3 regions of the Paenibacillus sp. FSL H7-0943 genome follow, and region 3 is predicted to be linked to each of the others. Evidence: riboswitches for the same ligand, from Rfam matches in the RefSeq annotation. Region 3 holds a riboswitch; each other region holds the start of a gene.
What was found. A riboswitch is a leader RNA that binds a small molecule or an ion and turns the genes downstream of it on or off. The one in region 3 is predicted to bind thiamine pyrophosphate.
Positions count from the first base shown of each region.

Region 1: it holds a riboswitch for thiamine pyrophosphate, as region 3 does, so the genes downstream of both, NSQ55_RS12660 (ABC transporter ATP-binding protein) here and thiC (phosphomethylpyrimidine synthase ThiC) in region 3, are expected to answer to the same signal.
Region 2: it holds a riboswitch for thiamine pyrophosphate, as region 3 does, so the genes downstream of both, NSQ55_RS02170 (ABC transporter substrate-binding protein) here and thiC (phosphomethylpyrimidine synthase ThiC) in region 3, are expected to answer to the same signal.

Region 1 covers NZ_CP150148.1:2,930,438-2,940,892, reverse strand. Annotated here, with positions in the region: gene NSQ55_RS12705 (AraC family transcriptional regulator) at 1-243, shown strand, start outside; gene NSQ55_RS12700 (class I SAM-dependent methyltransferase) at 349-1,080, opposite strand; gene NSQ55_RS12695 (hypothetical protein) at 1,142-1,348, opposite strand; gene NSQ55_RS12690 (TIGR00266 family protein) at 1,511-2,191, shown strand; gene NSQ55_RS12685 (transcriptional repressor) at 2,265-2,744, opposite strand; gene NSQ55_RS12680 (S-layer homology domain-containing protein) at 3,063-3,719, shown strand; gene NSQ55_RS12675 (amino acid ABC transporter ATP-binding protein) at 3,815-4,567, opposite strand; gene NSQ55_RS12670 (amino acid ABC transporter permease) at 4,581-5,249, opposite strand; gene NSQ55_RS12665 (amino acid ABC transporter substrate-binding protein) at 5,303-6,139, opposite strand; TPP riboswitch at 6,362-6,465, shown strand; gene NSQ55_RS12660 (ABC transporter ATP-binding protein) at 6,664-7,359, shown strand; gene NSQ55_RS12655 (ABC transporter permease) at 7,340-8,116, shown strand; gene NSQ55_RS12650 (ABC transporter substrate-binding protein) at 8,113-9,150, shown strand; gene thiM (hydroxyethylthiazole kinase) at 9,192-9,986, shown strand; gene thiD (bifunctional hydroxymethylpyrimidine kinase/phosphomethylpyrimidine kinase) at 10,011-10,455, shown strand, end outside.
Region 2 covers NZ_CP150148.1:478,662-489,116, reverse strand. Annotated here, with positions in the region: gene NSQ55_RS02180 (MFS transporter) at 1-1,126, shown strand, start outside; gene NSQ55_RS02175 (hypothetical protein) at 1,199-2,650, shown strand; TPP riboswitch at 2,809-2,919, shown strand; gene NSQ55_RS02170 (ABC transporter substrate-binding protein) at 3,081-4,130, shown strand; gene NSQ55_RS02165 (MTH1187 family thiamine-binding protein) at 4,321-4,614, shown strand; gene NSQ55_RS02160 (ABC transporter permease) at 4,611-5,372, shown strand; gene NSQ55_RS02155 (ABC transporter ATP-binding protein) at 5,407-6,240, shown strand; gene NSQ55_RS02150 (hypothetical protein) at 6,439-6,780, shown strand; gene NSQ55_RS02145 (hypothetical protein) at 6,878-7,063, shown strand; gene NSQ55_RS02140 (WecB/TagA/CpsF family glycosyltransferase) at 7,781-8,530, opposite strand; gene NSQ55_RS02135 (nucleotidyltransferase domain-containing protein) at 8,744-9,625, opposite strand; gene NSQ55_RS02130 (YncE family protein) at 9,811-10,455, shown strand, end outside.
Region 3 covers NZ_CP150148.1:6,147,412-6,157,866, forward strand. Annotated here, with positions in the region: gene NSQ55_RS26820 (phosphotransferase) at 1-300, shown strand, start outside; gene NSQ55_RS26825 (alpha-amylase family glycosyl hydrolase) at 392-3,883, opposite strand; gene NSQ55_RS26830 (phosphotransferase) at 4,138-5,124, opposite strand; gene thiC (phosphomethylpyrimidine synthase ThiC) at 5,210-6,952, opposite strand; TPP riboswitch at 7,056-7,164, opposite strand; gene NSQ55_RS26840 (beta-galactosidase) at 7,236-9,287, opposite strand; gene NSQ55_RS26845 (AraC family transcriptional regulator) at 9,458-10,291, shown strand; gene NSQ55_RS26850 (hypothetical protein) at 10,347-10,455, opposite strand, start outside.

The DNA of each region.
Region 1 (10,455 bases), 3.2 Mb from region 3:
GGTATATCCGTCTCGCGGGCCGTTCATTTATTTAAGGAAGCCTTTGGGACCAGTATTATTAAATATGTAAATGATGTCCGACTGGAAATGGCCAGAGAACGGATAACCTTCAGTCCCATGCCGCTGGAGCAAGTAGCAGAAACTTGTGGTTTTGCGAACTATACCTATTTTCACCGGGTCTTCCGAAGTCGTTTCGGGATGTCACCAAGAGAATATCGTGTGCACAGCAGAGAACAGGTGTAAATAAAGAAACCCCGTTTCATTGCAAAAGGGTTGTCCCTTAGTAGAAAAAGCTACTTCTAGGACAACCCCCGCTTCTATATTCGAACATAACTCGTGAGCATGAGATTACTCTTTTACAGCCGAAATGATCAGGAACATCGGTCTACGCTCCTCATCCTTCATCCATGGATCATTACTCATTTCTGCTGAAGGCTTTGGTTCTTTAACCGCTTTAATAGTAAAGCCAGCTTCAATCAGGTCATTGAAATAGGTGGAAATCGTGCGATGGTATTTAATCACATTTTCTGTTAAGAATTTCGTTTCACGAAGTCCTTCTGATTGATAATGATCTACGGGCCAATGCAGGCGGTTTCCTTGTTCATCGGCATACCAGTCTTGCTCTTCACGTGAAGTAAAGATTGGATGCTCCACTGAAAAAATAAAACTCCCGCCAGGCTTAAGAAACGAATGCACCTTTCGGCAGATGGCTGCAAAAGATTCAATATAGTGGAAAGCCAATGAACTGAGAACCACATCAAATTGCTCGCTCGCAAAATCAATGTCCTCAATCGGCAGCTGGATATAAGTTATAGCAGGATCGTTCGTTTTTTCACGCGCCTGTTGCAGCATTTTTTCAGAGATATCCACACCTATAACTGAACTCGCCTGCTGCTCACGGGCATATAGGCAATGCCAGCCAAAGCCGCAGCCCAGATCAAGCACACTTTTATTATGTAAGTCTGGAAGAAGCGCCTTTAATACATGCCATTCTCCTGCTGCTGCAAGCCCTCCAATAGAACGGGGCATTTGCTGGTAGGCGGAGAAGAAATTCGAATCGTCATATTTATTTTGTTTCATCAGGGATACATCTCCTATATATTATTTCTTCAATTACTATACGCTGAGCGATGTTCTCTTATCAAATAGCCAATAAAAAAGGAGCATCATCTTGGAAGATCTGCCCCTTATATCTATTCTTATTCAATTGTTCCTGCTTGCTTGGTGTTAATCGTACATGCTGTGAAATGGCTCCATAATCACTATTCAATCTACGACTCTGTGCTGCGCACCAGGCTCCGGAGCGCTCTGCCTTACGCAAGGCTTTTTGTGTCTTGGTTCGTGCCATGTGACACCACTCTCCTATTCATGGGTGAATGATTATTGATCTTACATCTATAAGACAACTTCATTTTAACATATTCCAGACTATGAGCGAAGCAAGAATTCCGTTACACTTAGAGCAAAGCTAGTATTCTATCTTATCTAAATAGATGCGGAGGTTTAAAGGATGAATTACCAGGTTTTGTATGAAGGTGCTTTTGCTATGTTAAAGGTCCAACTAAATCCCGGTGAAAGCGTAAAGGCTGAAATGGGCGCAATGGTCGCGATGTCGCCTAACGTAGAATTAAAAGGAACCGTGGATGGTGGTTTAATGCGCGGTCTCGGGAGAATGCTGAGCGGTGAGAAATTCTTCTTTCAAGAACTTAGAGCGACCCGTGGTCAAAGTGAGGTATTGCTGTCACCTGGCTCACTCGGCGATATTCAGGCGATAGAATTAGACGGATCGTATAAACTGTTAGTTCAAAAAGACGGATTTCTCGCCGGAACTGAAGGCATTCAAGTAAATACCAAAATGCAGAATTTAACCAGAGGGCTCTTCTCCGGTGAAGGCTTCTTCATTGTAGAAATCAGTGGCAGAGGAACGGTGTTCCTGTCTTCCTTCGGTGCTATCCATGCAATAAATTTAGGACCTGGTGAAGAAATGATTATCGATAACGGACACCTCGTAGCATGGCCAGACTATATGGACTACAAGGTGGAAAAGGCAGCCTCTGGCTGGCTTAACAGCATAACCAGTGGTGAAGCACTTGTCTGCCGCTTCCGTGGAGAAGGTGTAATTCTCGTTCAGAGCCGTAACCCTGGCAGTTTCGGAACGTGGATCAAATCCTTTGTACCTACTCGAAGCTAGACTTCTTAAAACTCACGAGTCAAAAAAGACACAGGCTTGGAGAAAGCCTGTGTCTTTAGGTTAGAAAGCAATCTTACGAGACTGCTTTATCTGCTTCTGCTTTTGCTTTTTTGCAGCCAGTACGTTTACATGTTCCATAAGTACCCTTGAAATCAAGGCGGTGATCCGTGACGTTAAAGCCATATTCACGTTCCACTCTTCTCTCCAGCTCCACAAGCCAGTCGTCCTTAATTTCCTCCAACCGACCGCATACGCTGCATATCAAATGATGATGCATATGCGAATGATCGTTCCCGCGCAAATCGTAACGGGCAACTCCGTCTCCGAAGTTCATCTTCTCTACAATGTGTAGCTCACATAAAAGCTCAAGTGTACGGTATACCGTTGCCAGGCCCAGATGTGGATAGCTGTTCTTAACAAGCATATATACTTCTTCTACGCTTAAATGATCCTTCTCATTGTCGAGCAGAACGTTCACTATAGCTTCACGCTGAGGCGTTAGTTTATATTTTTGCGCCGCAAACAATTGACTGATATTTGATATTTGATCCATTTGGTCTCCTACCTTCCCGGAACGATTTAACATCCGTACCCTCTGAGACGCTCCTATTTATGCAGTTAAGACAAACCATAAATAGTAATCGTTACGATATAATCATAACAAAATTAACCACGAATGAAAAGAGCCTGACATCATTATATCATTTCATGCCACTTATCCAAAGTACTACACCCCAATCTGGCCCATATTTCTATTAAAATCTACTTTTTCGTGAAATAATACAGATTAGACCGCAACCTTTCCATAATTTACAACGTTAAAGGAGTGACAAAGGCTAAGGAGCCTATCCATACAACGAGGTGAAAAGACATGAACATGAAAAAGAGCACACTAGCAGCGATCACAACCGTAGCCATTTTCTCCTTTTCTTTGGGTGGTCAGATGTTTGCAGCTGGGAACACCTTTAAGGATATTGATAACATAAACGGCAAAGAAAAAATCATTTCTTTAAAAAATCAAGGGTTAATTAAAGGTGTCAGCGAATCTCAATTTCTCCCTGGCTCTAAGGTAACTACAGCCCAAGGGATTCAGTTTATCTCCGGCGGTCTCCAGCTCAGCCTCGCAGCCATTGACTTTAACAAAGCTCCTGTTGCCAGCGGCTTGTTCACAAAAGTAAAAGACAAAGCCTGGTACGCTGAAGCCTTTATCAATGCTTATTACAATCAAGTTAAGCTTCCAAAAGACATTGATCCTAGCCTAATTATGACCAAAGAGCAATTCACTAACTATCTAGTGCAAGCGATCGAAGGCGTTGGTAATCTGCCGATGATCAATATCGTTCCAGTAGATATCGCCGATGAAGCGTCACTGACCCCTGCATATCAAGGCAGTATTCAGCGCTCCCTGAAATACAAGATCAATACTCTAGACGCTAACGGAAAGTTTAATCCAAAAAGCGAACTCACCCGTGCCGAAGCAGCGATTATGCTCTACAACGCTTTGGAGTTCCTGAAAACTGGAGGATAAGCCAAATTTCAGTTACTCTTCTCATTTGAATAATCTACACAAGAAAAAGCAGCTCCGGATGATTCCCGAGCTGCTTTTTCTTGTATATTGTCTTTCTACTCTTCTTCACCATTCAGTCTATTCAGAAATTGCAGAGCCCGGGGATTCTTCGGATGCTCCAGCACTTCTTGCGGAGTTCCATGCTCTAAGATATGACCGCCATCCATCAAAATGATCCGGTCCGCTACATCGGCGGCAAATTTCATCTCGTGGGTCACAATCACCATAGTCATACCTTCTGCTGCTAATTGTTTGATAACCTTGAGCACTTCCCCTACCAGCTCGGGATCGAGCGCCGAAGTGGGCTCATCAAACAGTAACACTTCTGGATCTACTGCCATAGCCCGGGCGATGGCCACTCTCTGCTGTTGTCCACCTGACAGCTGATGTGGATAGTTATCAGCTTTATCAGCCAAACCCACCTTAGTCAGCAGCTGAAGCCCCCGCTTACGCGCTTCTTCCTTGGATCGCTTCAGGACAGTTACCTGTCCCTCCATCACATTGCCAAGCGCAGTCATATGCGGGAATAAATTATACGATTGAAAGACCATCCCTGTTTTCTGCCGAAGGGCCAATACGGAATTCTGAGGAATTTTCTTATGATCTGTAAAATTGATGGTGATATCCCCAAGTGACAGGCTGCCTTGATCCGGGATTTCCAACAGATTAAAACAGCGCAGCAGTGTGGTCTTTCCGGAGCCGGATGGCCCAATAATGACAAGTACCTTTCCATGCTCCATTTTCAGATCAATACCCTTTAACACTTGGAGTGCGCCGAAGGATTTATGCAAATTAATGATTTCAATCACAAGTATCTCTCCTTTAGGTCGCAGAGTAACGATCGAGTCGTTTCTCCAAGTAATTTTGCAGCACCGACAGCACAGAACAGAACACTAAATAAAACAATCCTGCTTCGGAGTATACCAACAGAGGCTCATAAGTGGTAGAGGCTACCTGCTGAGCAGTTCTAAACATCTCCGTATAGGTGATGATCGCTGCAAGCGATGTATCTTTGACCAAGCTAATAAAAGAATTGGATAACGGCGGTACAGAAACGCGTGCAGCTTGTGGCAGAATTACGCGGCGCAGAGCCTGCCCACGAGTCATCCCGACTGAGAAGGCAGCTTCCCACTGGCCTTTATGTATCGACAGGATAGCAGCGCGTACGATTTCCGATGAATAAGCCCCTACGCTAAGGGTAAATCCAATGGTGGCGGCAATGAAAGGGTCGAGTACAATACCAACAGCCGGCAAACCATAAAATATAATAAATAGCTGCACTAACAACGGGGTTCCCCGAATGACCCATACATAAAAACGGGCGATTAGCTTCGGAATTACCCACGGTGAAAGACGTGCCAACGCGGTTAGGATCGCCAAAATCAATCCAAGCACAAAGGAAAGTAGCGCCAACGGAATGGTAAAAGCCACCCCGGCTTTAAGCAGGGGTAGCAGTGTATCTAAGAAAATTTGTATTTTGCGGTCATCCATTATTCAGACATCCTTTTTAGCTTCTAGGCTTAATTAGCCTTGCTAGCCTTGTATTATTTTGAAACGTCAGCTCCAAAGTATTTCTCGGAAATTTTCAAGTACGTTCCATCACTTTTCATCTCTTTAATCGCATCACTGACCGCATTCACCAGCTCATCATTGCCTTTCAGGAATACCGCAGCACTTTGTGAGCCTTCAGGAATCTCATCAACCACTTTAATTTTTGCATCTGGTTTTTGTTTTTTCAGATCCAGATAAGACAAGCCATCATTCACAGTTGCATCAATACGTCCCGAAGTCAGCAGATCCATCGCTTGATTGAAACCGTCCGTAGCTACGATTTCAGCACCGTTCTCACGAGCGATGTCGGATAAGTTACTGGTCAGGGATTGTCCGGCTTTTTTACCCTTTAGATCAGCAAAGGTCTTAATATCCTCATTGTTTTCGCTCACGATCAATACTGCCTTGGATACAATATAGGGTTCAGAGAAATCATATTTCACTTTGCGATCTTCGTTAATGGAAACTTCATTAAAAATGACATCAAACCGTTTCGCATCCATCCCAGCAAAAATACCATCCCACTGAGTTTCAAAAAATTCAGCTTCAACACCTAAACGTTTGGCTACTTCTTCGGCAATTTCCACGTCAAAACCCGTCAATTTCCCCGCAGTGTCATGATAAGTAAAAGGTGCATAAGTCCCTTCTGTACCTATCCGCAATTTGCCGCTGGCCTTCACAGCCTCCAAACTGTTTTGCGCTGAAGATGCTGCTCCACCATTCGTTCCAGCTGTTGGTTCAGCAGCCGTATTGGTATTCGAATTATTGCCGCAAGCCGCTACAAGGACCACGGTTAACGCCAATATAATAGTTAAACTCCATTTTTTCATTATTAAATCCCCTCTCTCTATCCGGTTTTTTTCCGGTAAATTGAATAGTACACTGCCATCACATGATCGTCAATACTTTTTTCCGATTATATACATCGGAATTGTAATATTAACTAGATTTCTACTTATATCTTACCCAATCTTGGATTAATCCTTCACTTCTTTCTCTCTTTACTTCTCAGAAAGATATGGTATATTTATAAACAAATTAATATGGACCTGTTATTTCACTAGGGGAGTCGGCCGACTGAGACGGAGCTTCAAGCTCCGGACCCTTGGAACCTGATCTGGATCATACCAGCGGAGGGAAGTGGAGCAGAATTTTCATCAAGCATGTTAAGTGTTATTATGCAGAATGAACTTTTTGACCCATTCATTTCCTCTGGAAATGGATGGGTCTTTATTTGTTTAGGCGCTCCACAAAAATATTAGGAGGTTAGATCATCAGGACCATTTTATCTATTCAAGGCCTAACCTACTCTTTTCCGGAAACTGAACAACCCCCTGTATTCGCAAATCTATCCATGGATATCAGGCAAGGGGAATTCGTCTCCGTAGTAGGTGCTAGCGGATGCGGGAAAAGCACATTTTTCAAAACGGTTGCCGGTTTACTCGAACCTACTCATGGAAAAATAAAACTCCCTACGCTCCCCTCAACCGCTAGTCGTTTAGGTCAGATCGCTTATATGCCTCAGCAGGATTTATTGCTGCCTTGGAGAACAGTGCTCGACAACTGCCTTTTGCCCTGGGAGATCAAGCCCAGATTTAGTAAACAGAAAACGATCACTCAGATTCGGGAAATGTTGGCCCGCTTCGGCTTAACAGATGTAGAGAAGGCTTATCCCCATGAACTTTCGGGAGGTATGAAACAGCGAGTAGCATTTCTGCGCACCTTAGTGGCTGGAGGCGGAAGTGGTCTTATGCTGCTGGATGAGCCCTTTGGCGCTCTCGATGCCATGACCAAACGTGAGATACACCGTTGGCTGTTGGAGTTATGGGGTGAACTGAATCAGACGATTATGCTCATCACTCATGATCTGGAAGAAGCACTATTGCTCAGTGACCGGATTTATTTATTATCTGGCGGTGCGCACAGCGAATTACAGGAGATCATTGTCGATCTACCAAAACCAAGACATTATAAGATGAACTATGAACCCCGGTTTATAGCACTACGGGCAGAGTTGGAGCGAAGATTGCATGCAACCTATACCTTTTAAAAAACATCTAGACAACTATGGTCCCTTCATTCTTCTGGTACTGCTCATTCTTGTAATCTGGGAGTCAGCTGTTCGCCTTCACTTGATTCCAGCCTTTATTCTCCCTGCACCTTCATCTATTGGCATCGCATTGATCGAGCACAGTCAATTGTTATTCGGACAACATTTATTAGCGACGTTGCAGGAGATACTGGTAGGTTTTGTCCTTTCTGTGGTTTGTGGTGTATTGCTGGGTACTGGAATGTTCCTGTATCGCCCCATAGAAAAGGCCATTTATCCCTTTCTTATCATTAGCCAGACGATCCCATTAATTGCGCTATCCCCCATTTTTATTATGTGGTTCGGATATTCGCTGTGGAGCAAAGTGGCTGTGGTGTTTTTAACGGCTTTTTTTCCCGTCGTAGTGAGTACATATGATGGACTTCGTATAAGTGGCCAGACTTACAAGGACTTATTATTAACATTTGGTGCAAACCGCTGGCAGCTGCTTGTCAAAACCCAAATTCCACTGGCGTTGCCTGCTTTTTTCTCTGGCTTAAAGCTGTCCATTGTATACTGCGTCATCGGAGCTACTATCGGGGAATGGCTCGGCGGCAGTAAAGGACTCGGTTACTTCAGCCGCAGAATGGCCGGAAATATGCAGAGCGATGAAATGTTCGCGGCTGTATTTCTGCTGTCCGCGCTTGGTGTTGTGCTTTTTATGGCGATAGCTTTACTCGAACAATTATTTTTAAAGAAAAGAGGATCTAACCAATGAATCATTTAAAATCCCCACAACGAGGACTTATTTCTGTATTTCTAGTATGCACACTTTTGCTCTTAAGCAGCTGCGGGAAGGCAGACAAGCTAAATAATAACTCCCAAACCGGTTCCTCCAATACCGAAAATAAGCAGTCACACAAGCTGACGATTATGCTTGATTGGTATCCCAATGCCGTTCATTCCTTTCTATACGCTGCGCAACAGCAAGGTTTTTTCCAAGAGGAAGGTTTGGATGTCGAGATCAAAATGCCTGCGGACAGCAATGACGCCCTAAAGCTTGTAGCAGCGAATCAAATTGATCTAGCGCTCAGCTATCAGCCTCAGGTGCTTATGGCACGCGGCGAGAAAATCCCTGTACGTTCGATTGCAGCAATCGTGCGGCATCCACTGAATCATCTGATGGTTCCTCAAGCAGGCAGTATTCATAGTCCCAAAGAGCTCGTGGGAAAACAAATCGGCTATTCCTCCATTCCGCTCTATGAAGCGATGATTCGGACAATGATCCAGAGTGATGGAGGCGATCCTTCATCCGCCAAGCTGATTGATGTAGGTTTTGACCTTATCCCTGCGATCTCTACAGGACAAGTGGACGCAATAATGGGCGGGTTCATCAACCATGAACAACTGATCCTTGAAAAAGAGGGACATCCGGTCACCTCGCTTAATCCAACGGATTACGGAGTACCTGACTATTATGAGCTTGTGCTGGTGGCCAGCGAACAAGGATTGCAAAATTCTGAAGCCTACTTTAAAAAATTTCTAAATGCCATAACAAAAGGACAGGAATTTGTGGAGCAGAATCCTAAACAAGCCCTGGATTTACTGATTGCACATGAAGATGCAACTTCACCGCTCGACAAGGAGATTGAGAAAAAAAGTCTTGAAATTCTACTGCCGCTGATGAATGCAGGCGATCAAACTTTTGGTTATCAAGACCCGACATCTTGGGAAAAGGTTCAGCAGTGGTTATCCACCAACGATCTTCTACCAGAAGATATTAAAGCACAGGAAGCTTTTATCAATCTGTAACGTTTAGTTGGTTAATCATACAAGCTTGAGGAGGAATTATGATGAGTTACTTAGCCAAAGTACGGGAATCCAACCCCTTGATCCACAACATCACTAATATTGTAGTAGCCAATTTCTCAGCCAACGGTCTGTTGGCGCTGGGTGCCTCTCCCTTTATGGCGGATGCCCACGAAGAAGTGATCGACATCGCCGCTATGTCGTCTGCTGTAGTTCTAAATATAGGCACACTCAATGACTACGCCATTCAATCTATGTTGCTCGCTGGTAAATCCGCTAATAAACACGGGGTTCCCCTAGTGCTTGACCCGGTAGGTGCAGGCGCAACTTCTTATCGGACCGCTGTCACTCAAAAACTAGTGAATGAGATGCAAATCACCGCACTGCGGGGGAATGTGGCTGAAGTCGCTAATGTGATTGGGGAGAGTTGGTCCATTAAAGGGGTGGATGCTGGCGAAGGTGAAGGCGATGTAGTCCTTTTGGCTGAAGCTGCTGCGAGGAAGTTAAGCTGTGTGGTCATCATAACTGGAAAAGACGATGTGATCACGAATGGAAAAAACACTTATATTGCCAGCAACGGTCACCCTATTCTCACGAAGGTTACAGGAACTGGCTGCTTGCTCAGTGCTGTTGTGGGTGCATTTCTCGCGGTAAGTGGTGGTGCCTCGTTGGAGGCCGCAGTGGAAGCCCTCTCCTTCTACGGAGTAGCCGCTGAAATCGCCGCTGAACTAACAACTGGTCGAGGACCGGGAAGCTTTCAGGTTGAGTTTCTAAATCAACTGACATGGGTCACGCCAGAAGTCTTCCTAGAAAGATCTAGTATCAAACAGCTCAGTTAATGACCCTCAAAAGGAGTGAATTCGATGATTATATCCAAAGCTCTAACCATTGCCGGCTCCGATAGCGGCGGTGGTGCTGGCATTCAGGCCGATCTAAAAACCTTTCAAGAGCTTTCTGTCTATGGCATGTCCGTCCTCACAGCTGTGACAGCGCAGAATACGCTGGGTGTCCAAGGGGTTTATCCAGTGACTCTGGAAGCTATAAATCAGCAGCTTGATTCTATAGGACTTGACCTGCAACCAGATGCCGTAAAGACCGGGATGTTATTTAACAGCGACATCATCCGCATTGTGGCAGATAAAATTAAGTATTACGGCTGGTCTAATCTTGTAATTGATCCTGTGATGGTCGCTAAAGGAGGGTCCACACTGCTGCTGCAGGAGGCGGTTCAATCCTTAATCAGCCATCTGCTGCCCTTAGCATTGGTGACGACACCCAATATTCCCGAAGCCGAAATGATCACAAAGA
Region 2 (10,455 bases), 1.2 Mb from region 3:
TTATGATCAAAATTATAGTGCTGGCGGTGAATTAATCTTTAGTCAATTCGCTGGTTTTTTAGCAGGTGTGTTGGTCTCTCCCCTGCTTAATCGCCGCTTCGGAAAACGTGGAGGCATCCTCATTGCCACCAGTCTTCTACTAGTTGCAGAAATTGCCTACGCCTTTCTACCGCCTTGGGGCTGGATGTATGTTATCGCTGTTGCCGCAGGTTTTGGTTTCGGGATGATCGAAGCTGTTATCGGCACCATTATTATTGGTGCTGTAACCGAAGGAACTGCTATTGCAATGAGCCGGCTTGAAGTGCTATTCGGGATAGGCGCACTCGTGATGCCGCTTATCGCCAGTCCGCTCATTGCTGCCGGAGCGTGGAGATTGGCCTTTCTAATCGTCGCTGCCTTCTCCTTAATTTCTCTTATCCTCTGGACAAGAGGGCATTTCGGTAATCTACAACGAATGCTGGATGAACGCGCCTCTGTCCAAGGAGCAGACAATTCGCAATCCTCAAGCTCACGTTCTAACAAAAAATTTCCGTATAAAGGTAAGCAATGGATTCTGTTAGGGATCTTCATCGTTTTCTTTTTTCTTTATGTAGGCACAGAGATGAGTTTAGTCAACTTTATGCCGGCTATCTTTATTGCCAAGCTAGGGATGACGGAGTCTGCCGCAGCACTGACAGTCACTTTCTTTTGGCTGGCGATGTCTACAGGAAGATTGTTTGCGGGTGTAATTGCCGAAAAAATATCTTATCGCGTGTACATTCTCAGCAGCTGTTTACTAACCTTGTTACTGCTGACACTCTTTCCGTTCACTGACAATCGAATGGCTGCTTTCATTGTAATTCTGCTGCTGGGGCTGTTTATGTCCGGTATTTTCTCCGTTGCTTTAGTCTACTCCAGCAAAATGCTGCCTGGCACCGAAGAGTCAACACCCAGCATTATGATTGCTTCCGGAGGTGTTGGCGGTGCTTTGCTACCTCTGTTTATGGGCTGGTCTATGGACCATTTAGAAGTGGCACAAACAGCCGGATTACTGGCCGCTTTTGCCGCCTTCTTGTTTCTGCTAAGCATTGCCGCATGGAGGTTCCAGTCCATGCAAGCGTTGAAAGGAAAGAGTTCCCGTATTTAGAACAGTATCAACGTTATCCTTTTAGGGTAATGTGATCTATAAGCATATTCTGAGCACAAGGATGGACGATGAATGAATGAGTCTTCAACTGAGCCTTTGTTACATACTGCGCTCATGCAGTTTATATTTCCCTTTTCTATAAAAAAGGGCGATTCTAAGCAGCTTATCCAGCAATTACAGGACGACGGCTTCACACGTTTTTTTCTGGATAATAAAGAGCTTGAAGCTGCCTATTACGGAGATGGCTACTGTGTTTCCCATGAACGAATGGAGCGCACCTATTTACCGTTTGCTGCACATGTCCTTTTTCCACGCAGGAAGGATGCCGACTCGTTTCGCCGTTTTTCCAGAGTAAATAATCTCGACTGCATTCTGGAGATTCCGCAGCAATCTATATTTTTCAAAATTCTCTCGACGGATATATTCATATGTCCTTTTCAGCTTGGATTCGTGACGATACGTGTCCAGCTGGAGGGGGATTCAATTCCCTTTAGTATTGCCCTAGAATTCGCGGATCGTTTCCGTGCGCTAGAGAATACCTTCATACAGGATGATTACACTTATATTCATTGTGGGGAACAGACCTATGAGATGGTAGAGGATTTTGTCTTCCGAAATTTGGTGGATGGACTGGAGCCATATCTGGATCAATCGGATATCAATGGGGCTTATTTCGAGACCCTTCCTTTTTTCGTAGATGAAAGAATGCAGGTGCAAGCTTTTTACGGCTTTCAGAATGAAGAAAGCTCTGATGAGATTAGTGTAAATCTACGCTATCGCGCCTCACAGCTTGATGGAATTAATCTGAACGGAAAGCCCTATGCCAGTGCCAGCGATCCAGCGTATATTGCAAACTATTGTCATGAGCATTCCTATAATCGCTGGGGTCCAGACACATATTATATGATGAATGAGCAAACCTTTTGCTGCATGACCCGCGCTGAACAGGAGATTGCTGTTAGTCTAGCCAACCAGATGTACGGGCAATATTATTACGGATTTTTACTCAATATTTTCCACAAAATCGTTCTGCTAAAGCTCGCCAATATGCACTCCCGACTTCGGATTAATCATGATTATGAGGAAATAGACAATCTAATCTACTCCATCAATAAGTTCTCGGCAAAGTTCTACTTCTTGGAGTTGATTTCCCAGTCGCAGGGCCGGGAGATATTTCTTCAGCTGCGTAAAGTATACGGAAACGACGCTTTGTTCGAGGAAGTGAAAGAAACCTTAAATGACCTGTTTCAGTATCAGGATAAGTTTCAGTCCAAGCGACGGGATAATCTGCTGATGATTCTTACTGTATTTACGGTAGTAAGCGGGATTTACGGCATGAATCAGGTCATTGACGATCTGGATGGAAAGATTCAATGGAGTAAAATGATTGGTTATTCTCCCTTTGAATTTCTTGCCCTCTTCGTGATCATGAGCGGGATTCTGATCAGCGTTGTCCTCACGCTAGGGGCGCTGGTTAGTGAGCTTAAACGGCGTCACCGCAAGAAATATAAAGATCTAGACTAGCAAAAAAGAAACTACTTGATTGGAAAAATTCAGGAGTGCACTACTAGACATTCCGAGTACAGCCGTCTATAATACACCGTATGCGAGAAATATAAGATATAAAGTATGGGTACAAAACTTATGCTTACTTATATTGCACATAGAAATACCCGTTAACTTCATAGAACCAGGGGTGCTGGAATTGGCCGGCTGAGATTGTATCCCACAAGATACTGACCCTTATACCTGATCTGGATAATGCCAGCGTAGGAATCGCCAATTGGTTCTGGTCCCTGTGACCTTAACTAACCTTGCGCCAAGCCAGCGTCCCGATCACTCGGGGCGCTTTTTTTGTAAGATCACTAAAAGATGTAGAAAAACGTACATACTACACTTTACGGTTCATGTTGTGAAGACGGGATTCTTGTAACCTTAAAGGAGAGAAGAAGACATGCACCTTAAAAAAGCACTTACGTTGTGCCTCACCTGTGTACTCATTCTTGCCATTGCCGGATGCGGCAGCAACAATGGGAATACAGCCGGAAACAAAGCAAATGCTACTGATCCAACTGCTGCGGCTGGGACGGATGCTCCAAAAGAGCTCACCAAAGTTAAAGTCGCACTCGACTGGACACCGAACACAAATCATACCGGTCTATACGTAGCTAAGGATCTTGGTTACTACGCTGAAGAAGGTCTGGACGTCGAGATCGTTCAGCCAGGCGCAGCGGGTTCTGATACTATGGTTACCTCTGGCGAAGCCGCTTTTGGCATCAGCGCCCAAGAAGGATTAACGCTAGCCCGTCTACAAGGCGTGCCCCTTGTCTCGATAGCAGCTATTATTCAGCATAATACGTCGGGATTCGCTGCTCCAGTAGATCGCAATATTAAATCACCAAAGGATTTTGAAGGTAAAACCTACGGAGGCTGGGGCTCACCGGCCGAAGAAGCAGCCATGAAAGCTATCATGGATCCTGAAGGTGGCGATGTGAAAAAGGTGAAGCTGATCAGTATCGGTGAAGCTGATTATTTTACCGCCGTCAAACGTGACATTGATTTCGCCTGGATTTTCTACGCTTGGACTGGTGTTGAGGCTGAGTTGCGTGGCGAGCCATTGGATATGCTGTACTTAAAGGATTATGCGCCGCAGCTCGATTATTACACGCCTGTGCTGACGACGAGTGAGAAGCAAATTGCAGATCATCCTGATCTGGTGAAGGCCTTCATGAAAGCCACATCAAAAGGTTATCAATATGCCATTGATCATCCGGAAGAGGCTGCCGGTATGTTATCGAAGGCCGTTCCTGACCTGGACGCCGACCTTGTCCTAGCTAGCCAAAAATGGCTTAGCCCAAAATACAAGGACGATGCTGCCCGCTGGGGCGAGCAAAAAACCGAGGTCTGGCAAAATTACGGCGACTGGATGTATGATCTGAAGTTGCTGGATAAACCGCTGGATGCTGCTAGTGCATTCAGTAATGATTTTTTACCGGCGGAGTAGAGAGCGGACTTCAGAACCAAGAAGGTTGGACGTTACTTGAGGAAGGAGGAACGGAGCGTAGTGATGTGCTACGTGAGTACCGGACTTCCCAAGTTCGTTCAAGATTCGATGTCGAGTTTGCTTCCTGAGTTACTTCGTTATCAAAGTTGGCTTTTTGAACTTACCTTATAAAATGAGAGGATTGATTATTGTGGCTAACACCCTACTAAGCATTCAAGTAATTCCAAAAACTCCGAACAATGAGGATTCCATCCCATACGTAGATAAAGCGATTGAGGTCATTCAGAAATCCGGTGTTAAACATCAAGTGAATCCGCTGGAAACCACAATGGAAGGTGAGCTTAGCGAGCTGCTGGAGGTTGTGCGTCAGATGCAGGAGGCGTTGATCGAAGCAGGCAGTCCAAGCGTAATTTCGCAGATCAAAATCGCTCATAATCCTAACGGAATCAGCATGGATAAATTGACGGAGAAATATCGGCCGTGAGATCGACCTGGAAGCTAATATGGCCGCCCCTTGTGGCGGTCGTCTTCTTTTTAACCGTATGGCAGCTATCTGTATCTGTATTTCATATTGAATCCTGGATTCTGCCGAGTCCTGCTGATATTGCCCGTGAATCCACCAGTAACGCTTCTGGTCTTTGGGCTCATACGATGGCTACGCTGCGGCTCACTTTAATTGGTTTTCCCATTGGTACGGGGGTAGGCCTGATCGTTGCTTTGCTTTTGCATCTTTTGCCTTGGGCTAGACGGGCTTTTTATCCACTTATTATTCTGAGTCAAAATGTTCCCTCCATCGCGCTCGGACCCCTGCTCATTATCTGGTTCGGCTTTGGTCTTTTGCCCAAAATCGTGCTGATTACACTAGTATGTTTCTTCCCGGTAGCTGTCGCTGCGATGGGCGGTCTGGCCCAAAGTGATCAGGTCATGATGAATTATATGAAAATGGCTGGCGCAAGCAAGTGGCAAATCTTCACCAAGCTGGAGCTGCCCTCTTCTATCCCGGCACTATTTTCCGGCGTAAAAATATCTGCTACTTATGCGGTTATGGGCGCCGTGGTCGCTGAATGGATTGGCGCGGATAAAGGTATTGGTTATTATATGCTCCTGCAGAAATCCGCATATCGTACGGATCGGATGTTTGTCGCTATTGTTATTATTGTACTTTTAAGTCTTGTACTCTTTGCTATTATTGCATTGCTGGAAAAATGGCTGGTTCGCTGGAAGCCGCGCCGTAACTCATAGAAAGGAAGATGCCTGTATGTCTCAAGCGACGCAAATGCAACACAGAACAACAGAAGTCATAAGCTCTCCTGAAGCTCATACCGTGGCACCCGCCCTTGAAGTGAGCGGCATCTCCAAATCTTTTTCCCATCGTCGCCGTGAGACGAAAGTTCTGAATAATGTCTCTCTCAAGGTAGAGCAACAAGAGTTCGTTTCGATCGTTGGTCCTTCCGGCTGCGGAAAAAGCACCTTATTCCATATGATTGGCGGCCTTGTGAAACCCGATGCAGGCACGATCCGCATGAACGGTAAGGTCGTTACAGGTCAACGCGGTGAAATTAGTTATATGCCGCAGCAGCCTGCGCTTTTTCCTTGGCGTACGATTGAGGATAATGTGCTGCTTGCTGGGGAGATCAAGGGCGCACTGCGGGAGGGAGCCCGCGAGGAAGCGCGCCAGTGGCTTGCCAAGGTTGGGTTAAGCGGTTTCGAACATGCTTATCCGCATATGTTGTCTGGCGGGATGCAGCAGCGTGCAGCTTTTCTCAGAGCATTGCTCGCTCCCCAGGAGCTAATGTTGCTGGATGAACCTTTCAGCGCACTCGATGCACTAACTCGCAGTGAAATGCAGCGCTGGCTGCTTGAGCTGTGGGAAGAGAATCGCCGCTCTGTGCTGTTCATTACTCACAACATTGAAGAAGCGTTGCTGCTCTCTAATCGTATCTATGTATTTTCCGGTCGCCCCGGCTCCATTCTGCATACAGTCGATGTGCCGTTTCCGCGGCCACGCCGTGATGAGATTACGGACTCTCCCGAGTTCCTTAAGCTCAAACGCCAGTTGTCACAGTGGATGCGAGAGGAACAAGCTAAAAATAGGCAGCCGCTAGCTTAATCGCTAAGCTCTGTAAACTGATATCGCTGGTATAGCGGTGTCAGTTTTTTTATTTTGCAGCGATAAACTCCTACCCTATTTATAATTGACGCGGATGTATCTGCTCAATTAAACAAATTTCACTCATCATAGTAGGGATCACATTAAATGTGTGGCGAAAACCGACTCCCTGTTGGTAATGGATAGTAACCGGGCGGGTTGGGGACATTCTACGGGATTTATACCGTTGATTCACTTCGTCGGGCCGGATTCGGCTCATTCTGCGGGATTTATACCGTTGATTTACTTCGTCGGGCCGGACTCGGCTCATTCTGCGGGATTTATACCGTTGATTTACTTCGTCGGGCCGGACTCGGCTCATTCTACGGGATTTATACCGTTGATTTACTTCGTCGGGCCGGATTTGGCTCATTCTGCGGGATTTATACCGCTGATTTGATTCGTTGGGCCGGACTCGGCTCATTCTGCGGGATTTATACCGTTGATTGCTTCGTTGGGCCGGACTCGGCTCATTCTACGGGATTTATACCGCTGATTTGATTCGTCGTGCCAGATTCGGCTCATTCTACGGGATTTATACCGCTGATTTGTTTCGTTGGGCCGGACTCGGCTCATTCTGCGGGATTTATACCGTTGATTGCTTCGTTGGGCCAGATTCGGCTCATTCTACGGGATTTATACCGTTGATTTGTTTCGTTGGACCGGATTTGGCTCATTCTACGGGATTTATACCGTTGATTTGCTTCGTCGGGCCGGATTTGGCTCATTCTGCGGGATTTATACCTCTGATTTGATTCGTCGGGCTGAATTGCACCCGATCTAGGGCATTTTTGCCCTTGTTTTGTCACTTCGGGCTGAATCACACCGATTTTAGGGCATTTTTGCCCTTGTTTTGCCACTTCGGGCTGAATCACACCGATTCTAGGGCATTTTTGTCTTTCTTTTGCTACTTCGGGCTGAATTGCACCCGATCTAGGGCATTTTTGCCTTTCTTTTGCCACTTCGGGCTGTATTGCGCCCGATCTAGGGCATTTTTGCCTTTCTTTTACCTCTTTAGGCTGAATCGCACCGATTCTAGGGCATTTTTGCCTTTCTTTTGCCTCTTCGGGCGGAATTGCACCCGATCTAGGGCATTTTTGCCTTTCTTTTGCCACTTCGGGTTGAATTGCACCCGATCTAGGGCATTTTTGCCTTCTATTTCCCACTTCGGCGGAATTCCAGTGACTCAGGGGCATTTTTGCCCTTATTGTTCCTCTTTAGCTTTTAGTTTGAATTAAATACGAGACTATGGCATCAACCAGAATCGGTGTTGTTTATTATTATTAATTTGTTTAAAGGTCACAGCTATAGTCGCACTTACATTCTACTCACTACTCTTACACATACTCCCCCTACTCACTCTTGCTCATACTCCTCACCTTACTCCCACTAATCTCTCTTACTCTTCCCCCTACTCCTTACTTCCTACACTCACATCTGCCCCCTCCTCCTCTCCCACCAACCGAACCTAAAAAAGGCCCCCATAAACGAGGCCTTTTCTTCATTTCCTAATCATAGCTCGGAACACGAATTTGGGCAGCACTGCCTGTCTGCGCCATCGCGACTTTTGTCCCTTCGCAACGGGAGCGAACAAAAGTCGATGCAACCACTCCAGATTGAGTTTTTTCCATAGCGCTGGTGCAGGAGTAACTTTTCCCGCTATTACATCTAAGCTGCCCCCCACGCCAAAAACAACTTTTACCTGCGCAAGCTCCTGTTTGTGCTTATATACCCATTTGTCAGAGTATGGCGCACCCATCGCAACGATCAGGAGATCTGGCTGTGCGCGCTGTATTTCTGCTACAATGGCAGGCTCCTCTTCCTTGGTAAGAAAACCATTATGTCTTCCTGCAATCTTCACATTCGGATATAACTCCGTGATCTTTTCGACCGCTTTACAGCTGGTAAGCTCATCTGTTCCCAAGAAATAAAAACTCCATCCCAAGCTATTTCCTTGCTCCAAAAGCTCAAGAAGCAGCTCATATCCAGTTACCCTCTCAGCAATAGGATCGCCTTTTCTTTTTGATGCCATCACAATGCCAATCCCGTCAGGAGTGATTAAATCCGCTTCTTGAAGTATGGTTTGTAGCAGCTCGTCCGATTGACTTGTTATCGTAATTTCCGGGTTAGCCGTGATCAAATGGAAAAGTTTCGATTCCCCAGATTGAATATGTTTTGTTAGATGAAGTGTTGTCTCATGTAGTGTTAGTTTTGAAAAGGGAACTCCTAATATTGAAACTGTCCCGTCCATATAATCACCTCTCACTAAAATTCCACTTCAATATACCTTACCATAATCAAGAGGAGGAAGGGGAGTCATTTAAGTTACTTAATCACCCCAGCTACTACGCTACCCAAACACTTCAGCCTTTCCACCGCTTCAACCATTTCAGCCCACTACAGCCATCCCCAGCAACCCCGCCACCACAGCTACTCTACTCACCCAAACACCCTATAGCTCCACTCACTCCTCCATAAACTTCCACCACTCTACTAACCAAGGTTCATCGATCCCCCGCATGCGGAATTCCTCTACAAGTATCTTCCGGAATCGTTTTTCCATTTTGACAAAGTTATTATCCTCCTGGTACATAGGGGCAAAGGATTCATCATCTCTAACAAAACTCCAAAAATCGCCCGCACACTCCAAAATCTTTCGGCCGACAGTCGTTTGTTTGGCTACAGGTACCAGCCATTTGTCATAGGGGTAGGGGTGACCTTCAATAGTAATGGCACAGCGTAATGCTTCTTTATAAAGAGAAACCGCTAAAAATAAAATAGGAAAGGCGTCGCCACGCACTACCGGATTATCTAAGCTTTTGGCATAACTTCTTAACTGGATGTATGAATTCTTACGAAATCTCATTAGGACTCCAGGTTGGAGGGGCACATAGGCATCAAAAAGCGACTTTACATCCAATCGGTCATAGTAGATATAAGAAATAGAAGCATTCCACAGCCATTCCATATTTCCGCTCATTAACGCCTCTTTGATTTCTGATATTTTATGCAGTGTGTAATGTCCGGTCTTGCCGCTGGGAAGTCGTAAATCCATAAAAAAACTACTTTGCTCCGGGATCAGCCCCGCTTGCTCGAACCGATGATTAATGCTGCTATAATACTCATCCTGACAAATAATAATTACATCCACATCCGACTGCTCATCCACCACACCAAGTGCGGTCGATCCATCAAGGAGAATACTTACCTGCTGACTCTCCTCTTTCATTAACGGATGATTTAGAATTTCTTGTGTGATATACTGCCCAATTTCCTCTAATAATTCGCTATGAACCTGCGTCTTATCAGGTGTTAATAAAATATCCGACAACACTGATTTCACCATCTCAACCCCAACCTCCAATCAATCTCAATTTCTCAAAAAATAAAACGCTTACACCTAACCTAATATTTGGATAATGGAGTACCATTCTACACTCCTAATATATATCTTGCAAGGATAAATGAAGTACCCTTTTGCCTAAGCCTAAATATAATGAAGTATCTATTTACTTGGAAAGGGGTAAAAGCATGGCGCAGCCAAAAGTGATTGCTACAGTCCGCTCTGCCGGACCGATCGGAGATATAAAAGTAAATGTCGTCACGAATCGAGTATACTTTGTAAACCCAGACACCGAGGCTGGAACTATCGGGGTATTGGAGGGCAGAACTAATCGCATTATCGCTCGGATCCCTGTAGGAAGACTGCCGTCTCAGCTCGGAATCAACCCCCAAACCAACCGGATTTATGTACCTAACTTCCGTGACGAAAACGTATCTGTCATAAACGGGCGGACAAACCAGGTAATCAAAACTGTCAAAGTAGGCCGATTCCCAGACAATATCGGAGTAAATGTTCGAACCAATCTGATTTATGTAACTAGCGCATTCGGAACCCTATTCGTCATAGACGGGAAAACAAATCAGGTCCGTAAAAAGATTGAAATCGGTGGACGCCCCTCCAGAATTGTTATCAATGAGCTTACCAACCGTGTCTATGTGACCAATACAGTAAATGATAGCGTCACCGTCATTAACGGAACTACACAGGCGATCATTGCGACAATAAAAGTCGGAAGTAACCCCGTGATAGCGCCAGCACTTAATAAAATTACCAATCGTATTTATGTCGCTAATAACTTGAGCCGGTTTCTTTCTGTGATCAATGGCCGAACC
Region 3 (10,455 bases):
GATTATCCGAGTATGGATGTTGCATACATGTGTGATGCTACCGATTTTAATCACTCAAATGAATCGATGTATGATCAAACCATGCGTTTGTACGAACGTTTTTATTCGGGTTATAGTACAACACGTACAATAAGTAGTAATGAGTTTAAGGCTCTTTTCGATTTTATTGCGATCAGACATTTTCAAATCATCTCAAGAATAGTGCAGTGTCAAGGATTGCAAAGTATATCCAAAGAATTCTGCGATGAACAATATAGTTGGCTTATGAAATGGCAAGAACTTTGCATTAAACACGGGTAAAAATACTGACGTTTCAATCTGTACTATATAAAATCAACCTCAGTACGGGTTCATCCCGAACTGAGGCTATTTTTGATAACTTATATAGGTTCTACTTCAGATAGGTTCCTGACTCTCCGATTCCACCACTACCGTTCAATACATACACCCGTGCATTTCCTTTCCCGGAGCAGTTGATTGTGATCACACCGTTGGTAACGGTTTTGGTATCACCAGTGACCGCATCCACATATGTTCCGTTAGGAATTCCGGTGAATGTTGCATTTCCTGAGATCGTAACCAAAGCAAAGCTATCGATTCCTTTGCTACTATCAGTGTATCTTCTTTTAAATGCCAAATCACCTGATACATTTTCTGTAGAATATTGGCCTTTTTGCAAAGCAGGAACAGCTCTTCTAATTAAATTAAGTTGTCTGATATGTTTCGCCAGAGGATAATTTAACGAGTCTGCAAGTGTGCCAGTAGCATTGGTATATTTACCGTAATCTTGAACAGTAACACTACCCTCAATATGATCGCCAAAGTAAGCACGGCCTGTTGTACTTAACGGCGCATTTGGACCTACATCGATGACTGATCCTTTTTTGAACTCAATTTCAGAACCATAATAGATCGCAGGTATTCCTCGGAAGGTGAACATCAGCGCGAGATTCTCAGCCCAAGTGTCCTGTGTGCCAGCAAATCTTTGATTTTCTGGTGCTTGGTCAGGTGCATAGTCATGAGAGTCAATATAAGTTACATTCCAGGTAGCATCATTATAGAATTGATCACCGCTTCTCATACTGAATGCTTCCTGAGCAGTTTTGAAAGCCCAGTGCATTGGAAAATCAATAACATCCATACCCGATTTCTTCGAATAATCAGGCGTATGATAAGTATTTCCTGTTAAAAAAGCATTGTTCGAGGTAGGTTGTCCTGCTGTAGTAGAGTTATCTGCCCACTCTTGTTCCACCGATAGCTTGTTGGAAGCGTAGTCATTTTGACCGTCACCTGGATAGGGTTTTGAGCTTTTCCAAGTATAAAATGGTGTTGATATCGCCGGAATTCCACTGTTCCACACATCTCTGTACCGAGTAGCCACTTCCCCAAAGACAAAGAAGTCTGAGCCCCCTCTTGTTTTCCATGCCGGCACAAAATATTTGTTAAAAATATACCGGCTTACATGCTTTACAGTATCGACCCGGAAAGCATCCACACCCATATCAATATATTGATTATAGCTGTCGATTAGATACTGATTCACTAGAGGATTCTCTGTGTTTAAGTCCACACAGTCTCCCGCAATCTGTCCTGTCTGGACGGTGTAAGACTCCCAAGAAAGACTTTTTTCCGTATGGTAAATATTATTGTTAGTCTCCGCAGTCTTCATTAAGGCAAGTCTTGCCTGATATTGCTGATCCGGGGTCATGGAATCATAGTTAGCTGGCAGCTTATCCGTAATTTTGAGCATGTTACTCACGGTGTCCGCCGCCGTTGGATCTTTTTTGAACATCGGGAACAGATTTTCTTCTCCAAAATTACCGGTATGATTGACGACAATATCTTGAATAACCTTTATCCCTCTAGCGTGTGCTGCATTGATCAAATCCTGATAAGATGCCCCTGCGGATTCATATCTTGGATCTACTTTTGCAAAATTTATTGCATGGTACCCATGATAATCATAACCGCTGGCATTCTGCACCACAGGTGTAATCCAGATGGCACTGAAGCCTAGTGCTTTAATGTAATCGAGCTTTTGAATCAGTCCTTTAAAATCCCCTCGCCAAGCTGGATCAGAGTCCGGATTTCCTGCCTTGGCATCCTCCCATGCATGTTCGTTGTTACTCGGATCACCGTCATAAAACCGGGAAGTGATTACAAAATAAATCGTATCTTCACGAAAATCGCCCTTATTACCAATGTTATAAACAAAACTCTGTTTAGTTTCATTTCCGGCACCATCGATCACAAGGAATTTTAAGGTTGTCGTCTTGTTAATCAAGATAGACGGTCCGGTAAGAGATGTCAGTGCATTGCCTGAAATATAGACTTTTGAACTCGTTGTTGGTTCCGTACCATTATCTGTGTAATATGCTGTGGTCGTTGCCGCCTTGTTGTCTTTTATATTAAAAGATATGGAAACCGCTGAGCTCGAATTCCCAACAGGCAGATTCGCAGTGATAATCGGAGCTTGCAAATCGGCATTCAGATCAATCACATAAGCAAAAGAGCCTACATTACCCGCTTGCCCTATAGAGTTAACGCCGAATGTTTTGATAGTCAAAGAAGAAGGTACTTGGATTGGAGTCGTATACAACGTTGAGGTTGTCGTAGGTGTTGATCCGTCGGTCGTATAATAAATTTTATCGCCGCTATTTGTACTGGATAGGGTCACCGTTTGGGCAGAATCATAGGTTTTGGGCACAGGCGAGACGGATATCACCGGAACCTTAGGAACGTCTGGATTGGCGTCATACCATACGTTATCTGAGTTATACCAGCCCTCTTTTACGCTGCGAGATAAGTCAGCCGTCTGTTTGCCATTGCCGTCATTAAAGATCAGGCTTGCCCCTGTAGCATTTGGAACAGTATAGCTATACCAATCGTTCCCGTCCGATTTCATCAGTATTCCCGGCCATGCTCCACTAGTCGGAACGGTTGCCGGATTCAGATTCCAGTAATGGATGCGGATCGCTGCATTCCAGCTTGCTGGTTTCTTAAAGTGAACGGTTAGCCCCGCTGAAGTAGGTGTAGGTGTTGGCGTCACTGTTGGCGTTGGTGTGGGTGTTATGGTAGGTGTTGGCGTCACTGTTGGGGTAGGAGTTACCGTAGGTGTTGGTGTCACTGTTGGGGTAGGAGTTATCGTTGGTGTTGGTGTAGCTCCGGCCGAAAGGGTCACATAGTCGATATTAATATTCCCGCTATCATCCGAGTCATATTTATAAGCAAGCGTGTTATTTCCTGCCTGTAAAGAGAGTGTTTCTGTTTGGTCTGCCCATGTATCCCAGTTGGTCAGGTTGGCTAATGTTGTCTGTGTAACCTTTATTCCATTGACATAAATGGACACTTTTTTAGCACTGCCGGATGCATTAGCATAGTGAAGCGTGGCATTATAGGACCCTGCTGCGGAAGCCTGGACGTTAAAAGTGGTGGCTGCTCCTGTAGTTGTATATCCATCAACAAAACCAGTGCCCGAATATCCGGTGTGATTCGTATTTACTTTTGCACCACCAGACAGGGATGCACTCTCTGCTTCGTATTTCCCGGCGACCGGAATAACAACCGTCCAGTTCTTCCCGCCGTTATTGTCCCAACTATCCGTTGGAGCCGTGATGTGATAACAATAAATTAGGGTGGCGCCTTCCTGAACGTTGAGGTTGGCGATGAACGTGGTTCCATTTTTGGTCATCACCGTGTCCGTAGTATTAGCCCAGTTATTCGTAGTCCAATGTAAGGTCACAGCTGCCGCTGTAGGATTGGTATAGGTGACTGTATGATCCGTATTGCTGGCCGATGCTCCACCCGATAAACCAAATAAACTAAAAATGAGTGAAAAAATAATTAACCACGAAATATAACGCCTGGATTGTTTGGATACCAAGTAAATAACCTCCTCATAATTTTAAGTGCAGCTTACGATTTTAAGCGCCATCGTGGGGTGCAAACGTTTGCAAAAATGAGAAAAAAAGAAATACTTGATAGGTTTGATCTCCTCCTTCAATGATTAATAAGGAAAAAACTCATTGTATGCGTTTACAAACAGCTCTATATCTGATGGATTTTCCTTGTTAAGATTATAGGCGCCAAACTTTTGCTGGTCAATGCATCTTTTAGGCTATAATTCAATCGTTTTCACTATAAGTTCCCTAAGATAGCAGGTAAATTGTTCAGGTTCTTAGCCAGCCAATTCATTTCTTTTGCAAAACGTTTTGGAGGTACACTATGTTTGTCCATCGCGGCATTAATCCACCACGGGCTTTCCATATACCACAACAACTGCAATGATTTTGTTAAATACCCCTGCTCCACCGTTCGTTCCTCACGATATCCGTCAATAAATGCTGAAGCTAGTGCTCCATCTAAATCTTCATCTAAAGCACATGACATCACTGCTCGCGCTACATCAAGCTGCGGATAATCATATTTGAACCGATCAAAATCTAGAATTGCAGACAATTGGCTATCTTGAAATAAAAGATTATCAACCCATAAATCACGATGTGCCCATCCAGCTACAAGTCCTTCGAATATTTCCGGATCTATTTCTTCAGTCGCTCTCAGTTGTATCTCTAGGTCAGTGATGAGTGAAGTTTTGCCCATTTCCTTTGATTGTTGTAGGAGTACATTCCAATGTTCTAAACGTTCCTCAGGGCTTTGGGGAATAAATTGTGGGGTTCTTTTCAAACTAAGGGTCCCATCATTTAATAAACGATGCATTTTACCTGTGGCACGACCCAAATCAAACATTTGAAGGATGTTAATTTTGCCCGGCTCTATGACACGCCCTTCACAATATTCCATAACCATAAACGTCTCTCCCATATCTGATTCCAATAAAACTTTATGGTTATAAGCCAACAATTCGGGACATGGGAGCCCCTGTAGATACAGTCTTTTCTGTTGAGAAAAAGCAAAGTTCAGCTCTTCTGGGTTATACAATTTATATCTTTTTTTGTTGTATTGTTTAAGTAGAAATGGTCCTGAATCCGTTATGATTTTCCATTTAAGATTTAACCAGCCACGTTTTATTGGGGTAGCATGAAGGACTTTCAATCCAAAAAAATGATAGAAACTATTACTTAAATCCTCTAAAATGGCTTCCTCTGAACGAATCGCTTCCATTTCATCAACTCCTATCTATTCAAAGTATAAAAGAAGAAGCCGCCAATGACGACTTCTTTTAGATATTTCTTTTTAGCAAAAAAAGTTATCTATAAATGAGGCTCCCGCCTTGGAGAAACTCTTGCGCCTTCTCTTGCATTCCTGATTCAATTCTCGTCGTATTACGGATATTATGAGAGATCTTCATACTGCAAAATTTCGGCCCGCACATGGAACAAAAATGAGCTGTTTTAGCGCCTTCCGCAGGCAATGTCTCATCATGATATTCTAGCGCTCGCTCAGGATCTAACGATAAATGAAATTGATCACGCCAACGAAATTCAAAACGGGCTTTCGAAAGAGCATTATCCCGGTCTTGTGCTCCTTTATGCCCTTTCGCCAAATCTGCGGCATGAGCCGCTATTTTATAAGTAATGACCCCTACACGTACATCTTCCTTATTAGGCAGGCCAAGATGCTCCTTCGGAGTTACGTAACACAACATTGCTGTACCGAACCAACCAATCATCGCTGCACCTATAGCAGAGGTAATATGATCATAACCAGGCGCAATATCTGTAGTCAGTGGACCTAATGTATAAAAAGGGGCTTCGTTACAGGTTTCAAGTTGCTTATCCATATTCTCTTTAATCAAGTGCATCGGCACATGTCCTGGACCCTCTACCATCACCTGTACATCATGACTCCAAGCTATAGCTGTTAATTCACCTAACGTCTCTAACTCGGCAAATTGTGCTTCATCATTCGCATCAGCAATCGAACCCGGACGTAATCCATCGCCTAGGGAAAAAGAAACATCGTACAGCTTCATGATTTCACATATCTCTTCAAAATGTGTATATAAAAAGTTCTCTTGATGATGCGCAAGACACCATGCCGCCATAATGGAACCACCTCTTGAAACAATGCCAGTCATACGTTGTGCCGTCAACGGGATATAACGAAGCAGAACCCCCGCATGAATGGTAAAATAATCAACCCCTTGCTCCGCTTGCTCAATGAGCGTATCACGGTACACTTCCCACGTTAAATCTTCCGCTTTCCCATTCACTTTTTCCAACGCTTGATAGATAGGCACCGTGCCAATAGGAACAGGAGAATTACGGATGATCCACTCGCGTGTCGTATGGATGTTTTTACCTGTGGAGAGATCCATTATATTATCTGCACCCCAGCGGGTGGCCCATCTCATCTTCTCTACCTCTTCCTCTATGGAGGAGGATACTGCGGAATTTCCTATATTGGCATTGATCTTCACTAAAAAATTGCGTCCAATAATCATCGGTTCACTCTCTGGATGATTGATATTCGATGGGATGATGGCGCGGCCGCGGGCTACTTCATCTCTTACAAATTCCGGTGCCACATTCTCACGAATCGCAACGTATTCCATTTCCGAAGTAATAATCCCTTTGCGTGCATAATGCATTTGAGAGACATTACGCCCCTTTTTCGCTCGCAAAGGTTTTCTATGGAGCGCTGGAAACACTTCCGCCACAGCTTTTCCCGTTGCATTCCCGTTATCTTCAGGCTTCACGGTTCTTCCTTCGTACGCTTCCGCATCCCCTCGTTCCTCAATCCAGCTTAGACGATTGGGCTCTAACCCCTGACGAATATCAGTATGAATATTAGCATCCGTGTAAGCCCCGCTTGTGTCATAGACATGAATTGGGGCATTCTCCTCTTCGCCGTCTATGCCCGCAGTTGGACTAAGTGAGATCTCCCGCATAGGCACCTGTATATCAGGCCGTGAACCCTTTACATACACTTTTTGACTTGCTGGAAAAGCTGATAGATTGATTGGATCGTTGTTCAATTCGCTTGTCATCTCAATTCCTCCTATAAGGTGATTTGATCAAGCGGAGACGGTCTACTCCCCACACATAGAAAAGGCCACATCTGTATAAGATGCGGCCTTAGAGTAGACAAATAGAAATAGAGCTCCATTTCCTCCGCTGGCATTATCCAGATCAGGTTTGACGGTCGATAGTTATAACTATCCTCTCAGCCTGGTCCCACCAAGCTCCCGTGACTATATAATTGCTACTTCAAAGTATAACCGAAAAGAGAGAATTATCCAAATCTACTCAAATGTGAGATCAATGTATACGTTAGTTTAACACCAATACCCCAAATCCTTCCAGAAGCACCTCGCCCGACAATGTTGTGCCGCTCAGTAAATCTGTTTTGGTCTCACGAAGATGGATCGTGACAGGAGTCTCACTATAATTAAGCAAAAAAGCATAACTGGAAGAAGCTCCGGTACGGACTTGCAGCTCTACCTCTTCTGGGAGCTCCAGCCAATCTGCTGGCGATTGTAGATCAATTAAATTTATGATCTCAGCCGCTGCCTGTTCATTAAATACGGCTCCGTAATACCAAACCTCACCCTTGCCGCGACGATTTTTAGTTACCGCCGGTTTTCCCGCATAATAATCAGAGGCGTAAACCGCCATCACTTCAACCGAAGCTTCCTCTATTTTGAGAATATCATTAAAGTCATCTGCTCCTGTAACGACTTCGGTCACGCCCGACCAGCTAATTGTTGTTGGCTGACGACTGCCCTTAACCATTGTGAATTCTTCAACTGTGATCCCGCATAGATCCTTAGCAGCACCTGGGAAAGGACGCATATAACATTGACCGCGCTCATCCTTATAGCCGGTTCTACAGCCGAAGATCAGTTTGCCGCCTTGCTGAACATATTCATCCAGCAGTGCTGCTGTCTCATCTGTCATAATCGCTGGGTGAGGATAGATAAGCACGTCGTACCTTGCAAGCTCCTCCAGCGTTGTTTTTTTGCGTAAATAGAGTACGTCATTCGGGATATGCTTCCGCTGAAGCGCCTTGTACCACTCCTTATTGCTCTTCCACATAAACGGGCCATGCCAAACATCGTATTCTCCATCCCACTCATTGTCATAATCACGTACAATAGCAATGTTAGCCTGATTACGAGTACCGACAAACGCATGACCTGCTGCTGCCAGCTCCTGACCGATCTGCCCCGCTTCCCGCACTCTCCGGTTAGGCTGATTATGATAGTCATTGATTCCATGCCAATAAATTTCATTGCCCATCGTAGCTGTCCGCCAGCGGAAATATAACACCATATCTGCTCCATGAGCGATCGACTGATAAGTCCATAACCGCATCTGCCCGGGCTTTGGAGAAGGCATATCCATCCGGTTCACCCAGCCACCCGGGCCTGACTGCTGCTCCATAATACAGAAATTCGGGGATATCGAACGAACAACAGATAACGACAGTCCCCAGCCTCTATCATTCAGCGGATTCCGCTCATTCGGGTCATAAAAAATAGTAGAGAACTGAGGATAGGAATCATAGCTGAAGAAATCCAACAGTTCATCCGTCATTTCATGGCTATCGAGATGCCCGAACAGACCGTTCGTGGTTACCCACTGCTTAGGGGCAAGTTTACGGATGATATCCGCTTGGTTTTTGGCAAAAGAAATTGTATTGTCCGAAATAAACCGTTTTTCATCCAATGCCTGATGAGGATTGGGTTGCTTCGGTACTGGAGTCGGACGTGGAAGATAGACCTGAGACCAGTCACTATAGCTTTGATTCCAAAAAACAGCTCCCCAGGCCTCGTTCAAATGCTCAAGCGTAACATATTTCTGCTGTAGCCATTCCCGGAAAGCCTTATGGTCACTCTCCGAATAAAATTCACTGATCTCACAGTTGAGCTCATTATCAATTTGCCAGCCAACTACACCCGGATGATTGCCGTAATGTTCAGCCATTTGTTCTGCAATACGCGCACACAGTTCCCGGTATTTAGGACTGCTGTAATTATAATGACGGCGCATGCCATGCTGAAGTGTAACACCTTCGTAGGTTACATTTAAAACTTCGGGATACTTATCAGTCAACCAAGCTGGAGGCGTCGCCGTCGGAGTACCAAGTACAACCTGAAGACCATATTTATGTGCTAGATCAATCGCCCGATCAAAGAGCCCGAACTGAAACTGCCCTTCTGCCGGTTCAAAAATAGACCAAGCAAACTCCCCCATCCGAATGATCGTAAAGCCGAGTTCACGCATCCGGCGATAATCGTCCTCCCACATGTTTTCTGGCCAGTGCTCCGGATAATAACAGACGCCAAGCTCGAATTTTTCAGTTGCGACAGGTTTCTTCATCATTACCTCCAAAGTATTAAAAATATGCTTTCAATATTATATAATTCTATTGTAGTATCAATGATAAGAGGTCTTATATAACAAAATATTGCTATCATATAACAATCTTGCGTTCATTGCCTTAATCCAACTTGCGCTCTGTTGCGCTACAGAAATGGGTGCTGCCAAACATGAAGAAACAATGGTATTTGCCGACACCGGCTTTTTCAAAATATGTCTCTTATCCTGAATTTTTGGGACATTACACTCACTTTCCACAACATACAGAGAGAAGAAGCGAAGGGTTTCTGGGGAGTTATAACCTGCATTTGATCTTTGGTGGGGAGGGTTATGTATTCCATGAGGGCGAACGTATTCCGATGAGTAGAGGACGAGGTTTTCTGTACCCCAAAGGGGCTTATCAGCAATACGGCTCTGACCCAGGCGAGCCTTGGGATGTCCGCTGGGTTCATTTTAACACTGAAATTGTCCTTCCCTTATTAGAAGAAGTGGACCAGTCTCGTGCATACCTGTTCACTTTTGATTTGGATGCTAAGCTGGACGAACTATTCGAGGAAATGTATATACTAAGCGCTTCCTACGTGATCCGTAGTGAGCCAAGACTATCTGCTCTGCTGTATGAGCTTCTAGTAAAATTGCTGCAGAACTCCGAGCCGCTTCACGGCTCAGTACCGCACGAGGTTAGGCAGTCCATCCGCAGTGCTGCAGATATCATCCATGTCGAATGTGCCAGCCCTTGGTCTCTGGAATCGATGGCAAGATTGACCGGGTACAGCAGCTATCATTTTCTAAGGCTGTTCCGGGTGGTTATGGGTAAAACACCTAACCGTTATTTAACCGATTGTCGGCTGGCTAAAGCCAAGCTTTTACTGGTGTCCACAGGACTCTCCATTGCTCAGGTTGCGACTCAGTCCGGTTTTGCCCAGTCCAGCTATTTCATTAAAGTGTTCAGAAGGTTTGAAGGCATGTCTCCTGTGAAGTACCGGCAGGCTTTTGGGGCGTAGAGGATCTTCCTTCAGTCCGTTGAGATTCAATCTTAGTCTCTTGGATTTATCACCCTTAAAGATCATCCTTAAGAGAAATTTCACTCTCAATATCTAAACTTATTGTTTCGGAATGAATCTCCCCTTCATTATCATTCCATGTAATAGATAAAGTGGTATTTTCA